3 regions of the Micromonospora sp. BRA006-A genome follow, and region 3 is predicted to be linked to each of the others. Evidence: riboswitches for the same ligand, from Rfam matches in the RefSeq annotation. Region 3 holds a riboswitch; each other region holds the start of a gene.

Region 1 (4,336 bases), 1.4 Mb from region 3:
CGTCACGATCGTCTCCGGCGGCCCGGGCACCGGGAAGACGGCGGTGGCGCTGCACCGGGCCGCGTACCTGCTCTACTCCGACCGGGGCCGGTACGCCGGCGGCGGCATCCTGGTGGTCGGCCCGTCCGGCGTGTTCGTCGAGTACATCGCCTCGGTGCTGCCGTCGCTGGGCGAGGAGACCGCCACGCTGCACTCGCTGGGCTCGCTGTTCCCCGGCCTGTCCGCGTCCCGGACCGACCCGCCGGACGTGGCGGCGGTGAAGGGGTCGCTGCGGATGCGCCGGGTGCTGGAACGCGCGGTACGCGACGCGGTGCCGGACTCCCCCGCCGAGCTGCGCCTGCTCTACCGGGGCGAGCTGCTGCGCCTGGAACGTCCCGCGCTGGACGCGATCCGGGACCGGACGCTGGCCCGTGGCGCGCGCCGCAACGAGGTACGCCGGGCGGCGTTCGACGCGGTGCTCGCCGCGCTCTACGCGCAGGCCCGCACGCTGCGGGTGGGCCGGCTGCCGGAGCAGCCCGCGTTCGAGGACGAGATCATCGAGCGGCCGGAGTTCCGGGAGTTCCTCAAGGCGTGGTGGCCCCGGCTGCACCCGCGGCACGTGCTGGACTGGCTGGCCCGCCCGGACCGGCTGCGCCGCTACGCCGGGGGCATCCTGTCCTCGGCGGAGATCCGGCTGCTCGGAGACGCGTACCGGACGCTGGCGACCGAGGGCCTGACGGTGGCCGACATCGCGCTGCTGGACGAGCTGGACGCGCTGCTCGGCAAACCGGTGCAGCGGGCCCGCCCCAAGCGAGACCCGTATCAGCTCGCCGGTGGCGTGCGCGAGCTGAGCACGTACGCCGACAGGCAGCGCGCCGCCCGCGCGGCGGCGCGGGAGCGTCCGGACGACTACCGCGACTACGCCCACGTGGTGGTGGACGAGTCGCAGGACGTCTCGCCGATGCAGTGGCGGATGGTCGGCCGGCGCGGGCGGCTGGCGTCCTGGACGGTGGTCGGTGACCCGGCGCAGACCGCCTGGACCGGCGACCCGCAGGAGCTGGACCGGGCCCGTGACCAGGCGCTGGGCCGGCGCAAGCGGCACCGCTACGAGCTGACCACCAACTACCGCAACTCGGCGGAGATCTTCGCGGTGGCGGCGGCGGAGATCCGCCGCCTCTACCCGGACCTGCCGCTGCCCGACGCGGTGCGGTCCACCGGCGTGCCGCCGGTCGAGCGCACGGTGCCCGCCGCCGACCTGCCGGCGGCCACCGTCGAGGCGGCCGAGGCGCTGCTCGCGCAGGTGGAGGGCACCGTCGGCGTGATCACGCCGGTGCCGCGCCGGGACGAGGTGGCCGGCTGGCTGGGCGGGCGCGGCGCGGGCCGCCTCCAGGTGGTGACAAGCCTGCAGGCCAAGGGCATGGAGTACGACGGCGTGGTGCTGGTGGCGCCGAGCGAGATCCGGGCCGACCCCGGCTCGGGTGTCCGCACGCTCTACGTGGCATTGTCGCGGGCCACCCAGCGTCTCACCACGCTGGATCCCTCCTGACGGACACCCGGCAGTGACCCGGCCTTCACCCACAGTTCAGTTGCATACATAGCGATGTGAACATACATTGGGCCTGGCCGGTACGGGGCAGGAAGGGTGTTGGCGTGGGCGCAGGTCATGACCACAGCGGCGCGGTGACCAACGCGGCGCACCGCCACCGGGGCCGCCTCTGGGCCGCCTTCGCGCTGCTCGCCGCCCTGATGGTGGTCGAGGCGGTGGCCGCGTTCACGACCGGCTCGCTGGCGCTGCTCTCCGACGCCGGGCACATGTTCACCGACGTCCTCGGCATCGGCATGGCGCTGGCCGCGATCACCGCCACCCGCCGCGCCGGCACCGACCCGCAGCGCACGTTCGGGCTCTACCGGCTGGAGGTGCTCGCCGCCCTCGCCAACGCCGTCCTGCTCGGCGCCGTGGCGATCTACGTCCTGGTCGAGGCGGTACGCCGGTTCGGCGAGCCGCCGGAGGTGCTGGCCGGCCCGATGCTCGTGGTGGCGGTGCTCGGCCTGCTCGCCAACATCGTCGCGTTCGCACTGCTGCGCGCCGGGTCGAAGGAGAGCATCAACCTGCGCGGGGCGTACCTGGAGGTGCTCGGCGACCTGCTCGGCTCGCTCGGCGTGATCGCCGCGGCGCTGGTCATCGCGGTGACCGACTGGTGGTGGGCGGACCCGCTGGTCGCCGTCGGGATCGGCCTGTTCATCCTGCCGCGCACCTGGCGGCTCGGCCGGGCCGCGCTGCGCATCCTGGTGCAGGCCGCGCCGGAGCATCTCCAGGTCACCGCCGTGCACGACCGGCTGGCCGCCGTGCCCGGCGTGGCCGAGGTACACGACCTGCACGTCTGGACGCTCACCTCGGGCATGGAGGTGGCCTCGGCGCACCTCACCACCGACCCGGGCGCGGACCCGGCCGGGGTGCTGGCCGCCGCGCGGGCCGCCCTGCACGAGGACTTCTCCATCGATCACGCCACGTTGCAGGTCGAACCCGGAGCGTCGGCCGGAGTGTGCGGAAAGACCGAGTGGTGATTAGGGCAGACTTAAATCACTGCGACTGTTGTAGTCTTATGCCGGTTTTGCCCCGCCTAGTGGCGTTGCTCGACGGAGCCGCGCCCGGGCAGCGCCGGTAGTCTCGGTCGCGGCCGCACCCGCGGACGCCACCCGGCCCCGGTGGGGCGGCCGTCGCCTAATCGTCCGCAGGGACGAGCCGGGGAACCACGTACGTGGGGTGCATCCGCGTCAGCGGTAGGGATCTTCCGTCCCGAACCCGTCAGCTAACCCGGTCGGCGTTGACGGAAGGACGTGTGAATGCCCCCAGTGGCACCTGTACGACGGACGGCCGCCCGGTTGGCGGCCCTGCTCGTCGCGACGCTGGCCCTCGGCGTCGCGACCGTTCCGGTCTCCCCCGCCTCCGCGGCGCCGGCGACCGGCCTGCTCGCCGCCGCGCCCGGCGGCGACGACGAGGGCGGCACGCCGGAACTGCGCGCCCAGCTCGACGCGGCCAGCAAGGGCTGGCTGGAGGCGAAGGCCGCGCTGAACCGGTCGGTGACCCGCCAGAAACAGCTCAACGACCAGCTCAAGACAGTCGGCGCCGAGCTTGCCGTCCGCGACGCCAAAGTCGGCGAGATCGCCGTCGTGGCGTACCGCAACGGCCGCCTGGGCACCGCCGGGGCGCTGCTGGGCAGCAGCAGCCCGGAGGGCTTCATGGACCGGGCCGCCGCGCTGGAACAGGTCGCCGCGCACGAGGACCGTACGCTGCGCGACCTGATCGCCACCCGCGACGAGGCCACCCGCACCCGCGCCCAGCTCGACGGGGAGATCCTCGAGCAGCGCAAGCAGGTGACGGTGATGGCCAAGCGCAAGGACCAGGCCGAGCGCGCCCTGGAGGTGGCGAACGACCGCGCGTCGCGCAGCAGCAGCGGCGGCGGCAGCGTCCAGGGCACCTCCAGCAAGAACGCCAAACCGGCGCCGCGCAACTCGGACGGCTCCTGGCCGTCGGAGTCGTGCAGCGTCAACGACCCGACCCCGGCGAACGGCTGCATCACGCCGCGCACGCTGCACGCGCTGCAACAGGCCAAGGCGGCGGGCTTCACCAGGTACGTCTCGTGCCACCGGCCGAGCGGCTCGGGTGAGCACCCGAAGGGGCGGGCCTGCGACTTCGCCGCGCAGAAGAACGGCTTCGGCGGCGTCGCCACCGGCGGTGACCGGACGTACGGCAACAACCTGGCCGCGTACTTCGTGCGCAACGCCGACCCGCTCGCCGTGCTCTACGTGATCTGGTTCAAGCAGATCTGGCTGCCCAGCAGCGGGTGGAAGTCGTACAGCGGCGGCAACGGCGACCCGTCCAGCGACCACACCAACCACGTGCACCTGTCGGTGTACTGAGCACACCCGGAGAGGGTCGGCCGGATCAGGCCGGCCGGCCCTCCAGGGTCGCCCCGAGACGAGCCGCCAGGCCCAGGTGAGCCGCCCGGGCCTGGCGGAACGCGTACCCGAACAGCGGCGCCGGCGCGGTCAGCGTGATCTCCACGTCGATGCGTACCGTGCCGTCCGGCTCGTCCCGCAGGCGGGTGTGGTTGCGGACGGTCGTCGCGGGTTGCTGCCGCGCCACGGTGACGACCTCGTCCTCGCTCGCGACGAGCACGTCCGCCTGGTACGTGACCGGGAAGTGCAGCGGGCCGAGTTGCAGCCGGTCGGTGATCGCGTAGCTGGCCAGCGCGCCCGGCCGGGCCGGTAGCTTCCGGACCCGGACGATCAGCGGATGCAGCTCGCCCTGGCGACTCAGGTCACCCAGCAGGGCCACCGCGTCGGCCCGGGTGCA
Region 2 (4,336 bases), 3.6 Mb from region 3:
TGCCGGTCCATCGGGATGCCGAGCTTCAGCGCCAGGTGCCGCACCAGCTTGGCGGAGGTGCGGTACATCGCCTCGGTGTACCAGGTGCCCTGACCGGCGAAGCCCTCGTGCTCCAGGCCGATGGACTTGGCGTTGACGTACCAGTTGCCGGCGTGCCAGCCGACGTCCTTGGTCTTGATGTGCTGGGCGATGTAGCCGTCCACCGAGCGCAGCGTGTAGTGCCAGCCCAGGTAGTCGGCCCGCTTCACCAGGTCGACGCTTGGGCCGAAGTAGCCCTCGGTGTCGTGGATGACGATGTACTCGATCTTCTGCTGCTTCGGCCGGTCGGCCAGGTCGTGGTTGCCGTAGTCGCCCGGGTCGTCGCTGAGCTGCTCGTACGGCGCCGGAATCCACTCGCAGGCCAGCCGTACCGGACACTCCAGCCCGTCCGGCCGCTCGGCGTTGCGCAGGCCGAGGCGGGCCAGCCGGGAACGGTCCGGCGTCGCGGCGGTGGCGGCGAGCGTGACCCGCTGGCCGTCGTCGGTGGTGCGGCTGGCGCCCTGGCCGAGCTGGTCGTAGACCTCGTCGGCGAAGGCCGCCGCGGCGTCGGAGGTGTCCGCGCCGGAGTACCGGGCCACCGCGCCGTACCAGGCCGCCGGGTCGGTGCCGGCACCGACCGGCCCACCCAGAGCCTTCTGGTACGACGCCAGCAGCGCCGCGCCACCGCGGATGTTCGCGGCCGGGTCGGTGCGCAGCGTGCCCGCGTCGAGCCCGGTGAGCGCGGCGGCGGCGGCGAGCGTCTGGAGCGAGGCGGGCGGCAGCGGGGTCTCCCGCTCCGGTGCGGCGGCGGTGGCCGGGTCGAGCTTCAGCGGGCGGGAGTCGTCGCCGCGCGGGTCCTCGTCCTCGTCGACGTGGGCGCTGCCCGGCATGGCGAGGATGTGCGCGGCGTCGGTCAGGTGCATCGGGCCGTAGCCGCCGCTGGTGCTCGGCTGTCCGGTGTGGGTGTCCCAGCGGGACTCCAGATAGGAGACACCGAGCAGTACGTTCTGCGGCACGCCGTACTCGGCCGCGGCGGCGGCGTACTGTTGTTGCCTGTCGCTCGCGGGCGCGGACGTGTCCGGCGCGGCGGTCACCGGGCCGGTCGTCGCCAGCGCGGTGGCTGTCGCCACTGCGGCGGCGAGCAGTATCCGTCTGCCCGACGGCGGGGCGGAGAGGTGCATCGAACCTCCTGGACAGGGATGGGGGTCACTGCGTCTCCACCCTCACTCCGCACACCCGGGAGGGTCAATACCTTTCCAGCGAGTAATCAGTCTTGAAAGAAAACTTCACCTCCGCCCTGGGTGCGGCCCCGCATCGCGTACGGAGTGTCACGGCGCTGGAAGTTGCGGATCGATAACGGTGGTCCCTACTCTGGTGAATCGTCGGCCGCACGTCTCACCGTCCAACCCGGTCGGTGACGGTCCGACACCGCCGAGTCGCCTCCGGGCGAGCCGGGGAACCAGGTACCTGGGGTGAATCCGCAGCGATGCGGTAGGGCGGCTCCCTTCCCGCCCGAATCCGTCAGCTAACCCGGTAGGCGGTACGGAAGAAGGAGTACGGACGCCCGGTGGCACTCCATGCCCCGCGGCCGTCGTCGAACCGGTCGGTCGACCGGTCCACGGCTGTGCCGCGTACCCGCTGGTCCCGCTTCACCACAGCCCTCGCCGCCCTCGTCGGCACCGCAGTCGTCCTGACCGGCGGCGCCACGGCGGCACACGCCGAACCCTCGGTCGCCGAGATCGAGGCCCAGATCGACCGCGACTGGAACGAACTCGAACCGGTCATCGAACAGGTGAACGCCGTACGCGAGCAGCTCGCCGCGCGGCGCAAGCAGGCCGACGCGCTCGGCCGGCAGATCGCACCCCTCCAGGCCCGGGTGGACGCCGCGCTCGGCCAGGTCGGCGGGCTCGCCGCCGACGCCTACAAGGGCGACAACCTCTCCACAGTGAACGCGCTGCTGGGCAGCCGCTCGCCCGGCGACCTGGTCAACGGCCTGGAACTGCTCGACCGCTTCGCGCACCGCCAGCACGAGCAGGTGCGCTCCGTCGCCGCGCTGCGCGATGAACTGGCGGCGAAGAAGAAGCCGCTGGACGAGATGATCGCCGGGCTGGCGCGTACCGAGGCCCAGCTCGCGGCGAAGAAGAAGCAGATCGACGCCGAGATCGCCAAGCTGGAGAAGCTGCGGCTGAAGGTGTACGGCAAGGGCGGTGGCGGCCCGCTGCGCCCGGCGCCGTGCCCGGCCGGCTACCCCGGCGGCCCGGCCGGAGCGGCGGTCAAGTTCGCCTGCGCCCAGATCGGCAAGATCTACGTCTGGGGCGCGGCCGGACCGGACCACTTCGACTGCTCGGGCCTCACCATGGCGGCGTGGGCGAAGGGCGGCGTCTCGCTGCCGCACAGCGCACGCCAGCAGCACGGCGTGACGAAGCGGATCAGCCGGGCCGAGTTGCGCGCCGGTGACCTCGTCTTCTACTACGGCGACCTGCACCACGTGGCGATGTACGTGGGCGACGGCTGGGTGGTGCACGCCTCCCAGTCCGGCAAGCCCATCACCATGAAGCGGGTCGACGACGGCGACATCAACAGCTACGGCCGGGTGTAAGGAAGGGCCCCCTCTTAACGCCTCCGGTAGAGGAGGGGGCCCCTATTAACAGCCGCGGGCGCCGTCAGCGCGTCGGCCAGGTGCGCCAGCTCTGCCAGGACCGGCTCGGCGTCGGACCGCGCTGCCCCTGGTAACGCGAGCCGTAGACGGCCGAGCCGTACGGGTGCTCGGCCGGCGAGGAGAGCCGGAAGATGCAGAGCTGCCCGATCTTCATGCCCGGCCAGAGCGTGATCGGCAGGTTCGCCACGTTCGAGAGCTCCAGCGTGACGTGACCGGAGAAGCCCGGGTCGATGAAACCGGCTGTCGAGTGGGTCAGCAGCCCCAGCCGCCCCAGGCTCGACTTGCCCTCAAGCCGGCCGGCGAGCTGGTCACCCAGCGAGATCACCTCGAGCGTGGAGGCGAGCACGAACTCGCCCGGGTGCAGCACGAACGGCTGGCCCTCCGGCACCTCCACCATCGAGGTCAGGTCGTCCTGCTGGACCGACGGATCGATGTGCGTGTAGAGGTGGTTGTTGAAGACCCGGAACAGCCGGTCCAGGCGTACGTCGATGCTCGACGGCTGCACCAGCGTGGGCTCGAAGGGCTCCAGCGCGAGCGTGCCGGCCTTGATCTCGGAGATCAGGTCGCGGTCGGAGAGCAGCATCGGAACACCATAGCGACCGGTACGGGTGACCTGCGTGTCGCACTACATCTTCGTACACGTGTTCGATAGAGTGTCCACATGGCTTCCTGGTCCGAATTCGCCGCCGACGAGCCCCGCCTCGCCGGCGAGATCCGCCTCCTCATGCAGCAGTACGGGCCGGGCTTCGGCTACCTCGCCACGGTCCGCGCCGACGGTGGCCCCCGCGTCCACCCGGTCTCCCCGGTGATCACCGCCGACGGCCTCTGGTGCTTCGTCATCGACTCGCCGAAGCGACGCGACCTCGAACGCGACGGCCGCTACGCGCTGCACTCGTTCCCGCCGGAGGAGAGCGACGACGAGGCGTACATCGCGGGGCGCGCACGGCCGGTGACCGACCCGGCCACCGTGACGCGGCTGGCCCGGATCGCCCGCGCGTCGCCGCAGGGCGACTGGCGGCTGTTCGAGTTCACCGTCGAGGTGGCGATGCTGACCCGGCGCGACCCGGTGGCCCAGCCCGGCGCCGCCCCGCCGCAGGTGCGGGTGTGGCTCGACCCCCGCGGCGACGCGCCGGCCCGGCGCGACCCGCTCGCCGCCGACGGCCGGCGCGGCCGACACGGCTTCGACACCCGCCGCCCGGCCGCCTGACCCGGCCCACGACGAACGGTGCCGGCCCCGTCCGAGGACAGGGCCGGCACCGGTACGCGGTACGACGGTCAGGCTGCGCGGTAGGCGTTCCACGCGGTGAGCATGCGGCTCGCCTGGCCGGCGGTGAACTGGTACATGCAGGAGTCGTACGTGTAGTCCATGAAGTTGGTGATCGGGTCCTTGCCGGCGGTCGAGCAGGTGTCGCGGCCGGTCGGGCACTGGTACGCCGGGGACGCCTCGGCCGGGGTGTCGGAGACGCTGTCGCCCGAGCCGGAGCAGCCGCCCTGGAAGGTGTGGTAGAGGTTCAGCCAGTGGCCGACCTCGTGGGTGCCGGTGTCACCCTGGTTGTAGTTGGTCGCGGTGCCGCCCGGCAGCGACTCGTTGAGCACCACCACGCCGTCCATCTTGTCCAGCGTCCGCTTCGGGAAGGTCGCCCAGCCCAGCAGGCTGTC
Region 3 (4,336 bases):
ACGCGCTGTTCTCCGCGCAGACCGAGCACAAGATGCTCGCCCAGTGGCTGGGCCGCAACGGCGCCAACGGCAACGGCGGCTACTGGCCGATCCGGGTGGGCCTCAACGACCAGAACGCCTACTACGACGGCAGCCAGGTGCAGATCGGCAAGAACACCGCCGGCCAGTGGATCGGCTCGCTGGACGTGGTGGCGCACGAGATCGGCCACGGCATCGACGACAACACCCCGGGCGGCATCTCCGGCGGCGGCACGCAGGAGTTCGTGGCTGACACGTTCGGCGCGGCCACCGAGTGGTTCGCCAACGAGCCGTCCAGCTACGACGCGCCGGACTTCCTGGTCGGCGAGAAGATCAACCTGGTCGGTTCCGGCCCGATCCGCAACATGTACAACCCGTCGGCGCTCGGCGACCCGAACTGCTACTCCAGCAGCATCCCGTCGACCGAGGTGCACGCCGCGGCCGGCCCGGGCAACCACTGGTTCTACCTGCTCGCCAACGGCAGCAGCCCGACCAACGGGCAGCCGTCCAGCTCGACCTGCAACGGCAGCAGCGTGACCGGCCTGGGCATCCAGAAGGCCATGAAGATCATGTACAACGGCATGCTGCTGAAGACCTCGTCCTCGTCGTACCTCAAGTACCGCACCTGGACGTTGCAGGCGGCGAAGAACCTCTACCCGGGCAGCTGCGCGGAGTTCAACACGGTCAAGGCGGCCTGGGACGCGGTGAGCGTGCCGGCCCAGTCCGGTGACCCGACCTGCTCAGGCGGCACCCCGACGCCCACCCCGAGCACCACGACCACCCCGCCGTCGGGCGGCTGCTCCGGCAACAAGCTCGCCAACCCGGGCTTCGAGTCGGGCAACGTGAGCTGGAGCGCCTCGTCCGGCGTCATCACCACCGACAGCGGCCAGGCCGCCCACGGCGGCTCGTACAAGGCGTGGCTGGACGGGTACGGCTCGTCGCACACCGACACGCTCAGCCAGTCGGTGACGATCCCGGCCGGATGCCGGGCGACTTTGAGCTTCTGGCTGCACATCGACAGCGCGGAGTCGACCACCAGCACCGCCTACGACAAGCTCACCGTCAAGGCGGGCAGCACCACGCTGGCCACGTACTCCAACCTGAACAAGGCCACCGGCTACGTGCAGCGGTCCTTCGACATCTCGTCGCTCGCGGGCACCACGGCGACCATCTCGTTCAGCGGCGTGGAGGACAGCTCGTTGCAGACGTCCTTCGTCGTCGACGACACCGCGGTCACCCTGAGCTGACCGTGGCGTAGCGCGGCCGGTCGTCGTCCTCCCGGCGGCCGGCCGCCTCGTCGTGCCCGGCCGGCGCCGCGTGGCCGGCGCCGCGTGCGGGGCGGCGCCTCGTCGTGCCGGGTCGGGTGCGGTCGGGTCAGACCGCGCGCCCGGCCCGGGACGCGGCACCGCGGTCGCGGTGGATCCGGGCGGCCGCCTCGTGCATCGCGCGGCCGAACAGCTCGGCCTGGTCGCCCATGCTGCCGAGCCGGGCGGCGAGCGCGTCGGCGTCGGCGCGCGCCGACGCGCTGACCCGGTCGTCCAGCTCGGACAACGCGGCGTTGGCGGCGGTCACGAGGTGTCCGCAGAGGACGTCGAGAGGCTCGCCGGCCAGCTCCGGGTCGATAGTGACGGAATCGAGCCGGCCACCCTGGACGGCGACCGCGCGGACCCGGCCGCCGGCGGCAGTGCCCTCGGCGAGCAGCAGGTCGCCCGGCTCGCCGTCGGCGTGCGCCGAGGCCCGGGAGCGCATCGCGGTGAGCGCCTGCTGCGTGCGGGTCAGCAGCTCGTCGATGCTCGCGGCCGCCGAGAACGGGTCGTTGGTCATATCCGCGCTTTCTTCACGTCTTAGCCGAGCATTCGTGACCCTAGCAACCGGCTCCGACGAATCCCCGTCACCGGCCGGTCCGGGTCGCGTCCCGGCGCCGCGAGCAGGCCGGACACCGGCCACGCGGCGTGTCGCGCCCGGCCGGGCGAACCGGCCGGGCGCTCGGACGAGATCAGCGCAGGCGCAGCCGCTGACCCGGGAAGATCAGGCCCGGATCGTCGCCGACCACTGCCCGGTTGCGCTCGTGCAGGGCCCGCCAGCCGCCGTCGACGCGCTGCGCCACGGCGATCTCCGACAGCGTGTCCCCGCGCCGGACCACGTACTCTCCGGCGCCGGACGACGGCCGCGGCGCCGCGTTCGTCGTGGCGCGTTCCGGCGCGGCCTTCGTCGCGGCGGCCCGCTTCGGCGCCGCCTTCCTCGGTGCCGCCTTCGTGGTGGCCCGCTCGGACCGGCTCGCCGCGCTCGCCGAGCCGCCCTTCTTGCCGCAGACCGGCCAGGCGCCGATGCCCTGGCCGCGCAGGACCTTCTCCGCGACGGCGATCTGCTCGGACCGGCTGGCCAGGTCGGCGCGCGCGGCGTACTTCTGGCCGCCGTAGCCGTTCCAGGTGGCACGGGAGAACTGGAGCCCGCCGTAGTAGCCGTTGCCGGTGTTGATCTTCCAGTTGCCACCGGACTCGCAGCGCGCGACCGCGTCCCAGTTGACGCCCGCGCTGGCCGGAGCGGCCGGGCCGAAGAGGGTCGCGGCGCCGACGGCGGCGCCGGCCAGGACCGCTCCGAGAGCGGTACGGCGGCTTCGGGCTGAGTATTCAGTTGCCATGTGGATTCCTCCACGCCGACGAGGTGAGCTGTCGGGTTCGGGCCGAGGAGCCCGGCCGCCGGTGGCGGCTTCACCCCGAGGTGACGATGCACCGTGGAACGTGTGGTTCCCCCGCTCCCGCACGAGGTTCGGTTACCGGGGCCGGCGGCGGGATTTGGCGTTTCCGGCCCGCGGTGTCCGCGTCTGCGAACGAAACCGACGCTAGGAGCGATTTGCGACGTTCGTCCACTTCTTGTGACGCTCTTCACCCGGCCGGGCGACCGGCGGCGGCGCTACGGTGGCAGGGCCAGGCAAGATCACGGGAGGGCTTGACGGATGACCGATCACGGACACGAGCTGGCCTTCGGCGGCTTCGTCACCCCCGCCGCCGGGCAGCCCGACCAGGTGGTGGCGCTGGCCCGGCTCTGCGAGCAGGTCGGGCTGGACCTGGTCACGTTCCAGGACCATCCCTACCAGCCGGGCTTCCTGGACACCTGGACGCTGATGTCCTACGTGGCCGCCGCCACCGAACGTGTCCGCCTGGCCGGGAACGTCCTCAACCTGCCGTTGCGCCAGCCGGTGGTGCTGGCCCGCAGCGTCGCCAGCCTGGACCTGCTCACCGGCGGCCGGGTGGAGCTGGGCCTCGGCGCGGGCGCGTTCTGGGACGCGATCGAGGCGGCGGGCGGGCGGCGCCTGTCCCCCGGCGCCGCCGTCGAGGCCCTCGACGAGGCGATCCGGGTGATCCGCGAGGTCTGGGACACCGACCGTCGCGGCATGATCCGCGTCGACGGCGAGCACTACCGGGTGGTCGGCGCCAAGCGCGGTCCGGCGCCCGCGCATCCGGTGGGCATCTGGGTCGGCGCGTACAAGCCGCGCATGCTGCGCCTGGTCGGCCGCGCCGCGGACGGCTGGCTGCCGTCCCTGTCGTACCTGCCGAAGGGCCCCGACGAGCTGCCCGCCCTGAACGCGCTCGTCGACGAGGGCGCCCGGGCCGCCGGGCGCGATCCGGCCGCGATCCGCCGCATGCTCAACGTGACCGGCACGTTCGCCCGCTCGTCGGCCGGTTTCCTGGCCGGGCCGCCGGAGCAGTGGGTGGAGGAGCTGGCCGGGCTCACGCTGGAGCACGGCATCACCACGTTCATCCTCGGCAGCGACGAGCCGCGCGCGATCCAGATCTTCGGCCAGGAGGTCGCGCCCGCCGTGCGGGAACTGGTCGCCGCCGAGCGCGCCACGCCCGCCGGCGGAACCCGCACGGCCGCCGACGCGCCTGCCGCCGCCGGCGGCCCGAGCACGCTCGGCGTCACCCCCACCCCCGACCCGGGGGTACGCCTCAGCGCGCGCCGCCCCTGGGACGAGTCCACCCGCCCGAGCGCCCCGCCGCCGCCGGCCGGGCACGTCTACCCGGCCCGGGGACAGGCCGCCGGGCAACACCTGGTGGACGTGCACGACCATCTGCGCCAGGAGCTGGCCCAGGTGCGCGACCTGCTGGAACAGGTCAAGCAGGGCAGTGTCTCGCCGGGCCGGGCGCGAGCCGCGCTGAACGAGATGACCATGCGGCAGAACAACTGGACGCTCGGGGCGTACTGCGCGGCGTACTGCACCATGGTCACCCAGCACCACGGACTGGAGGACGCCTCGATCTTCCCGCACCTGCGCCGCTCCGAGGCCGGGCTGGCGGCGGTGCTGGACCGCCTGGAG

What was found. Region 3 has a riboswitch for cyclic di-AMP ahead of NMK34_RS16690 (transglycosylase family protein). Riboswitches for the same ligand answer to the same signal wherever they lie in the genome.
Region 1: linked by a shared signal. The riboswitch ahead of NMK34_RS23055 (hypothetical protein) and the one ahead of NMK34_RS16690 (transglycosylase family protein) in region 3 are both predicted to bind cyclic di-AMP.
Region 2: linked by a shared signal. The riboswitch ahead of NMK34_RS00410 (NlpC/P60 family protein) and the one ahead of NMK34_RS16690 (transglycosylase family protein) in region 3 are both predicted to bind cyclic di-AMP.

Annotation. Positions count from the first base shown of each region.
Region 1 covers NZ_JANCLW010000001.1:5,101,237-5,105,572, forward strand. The annotation lists gene NMK34_RS23045 (HelD family protein) at 1-1,525, shown strand, start outside; gene NMK34_RS23050 (cation diffusion facilitator family transporter) at 1,630-2,544, shown strand; cyclic di-AMP (ydaO/yuaA leader) riboswitch at 2,689-2,819, shown strand; gene NMK34_RS23055 (hypothetical protein) at 2,824-3,900, shown strand; gene NMK34_RS23060 (SRPBCC family protein) at 3,926-4,336, opposite strand, start outside.
Region 2 covers NZ_JANCLW010000001.1:83,558-87,893, forward strand. The annotation lists gene NMK34_RS00405 (peptidoglycan recognition family protein) at 1-1,199, opposite strand, end outside; cyclic di-AMP (ydaO/yuaA leader) riboswitch at 1,438-1,572, shown strand; gene NMK34_RS00410 (NlpC/P60 family protein) at 1,586-2,617, shown strand; gene dcd (dCTP deaminase) at 2,682-3,260, opposite strand; gene NMK34_RS00420 (pyridoxamine 5'-phosphate oxidase family protein) at 3,339-3,884, shown strand; gene NMK34_RS00425 (zinc metalloprotease) at 3,953-4,336, opposite strand, start outside.
Region 3 covers NZ_JANCLW010000001.1:3,669,673-3,674,008, forward strand. The annotation lists gene NMK34_RS16680 (M4 family metallopeptidase) at 1-1,265, shown strand, start outside; gene NMK34_RS16685 (YbaB/EbfC family nucleoid-associated protein) at 1,393-1,842, opposite strand; gene NMK34_RS16690 (transglycosylase family protein) at 2,015-2,659, opposite strand; cyclic di-AMP (ydaO/yuaA leader) riboswitch at 2,658-2,803, opposite strand; gene NMK34_RS16695 (LLM class flavin-dependent oxidoreductase) at 2,975-4,336, shown strand, end outside.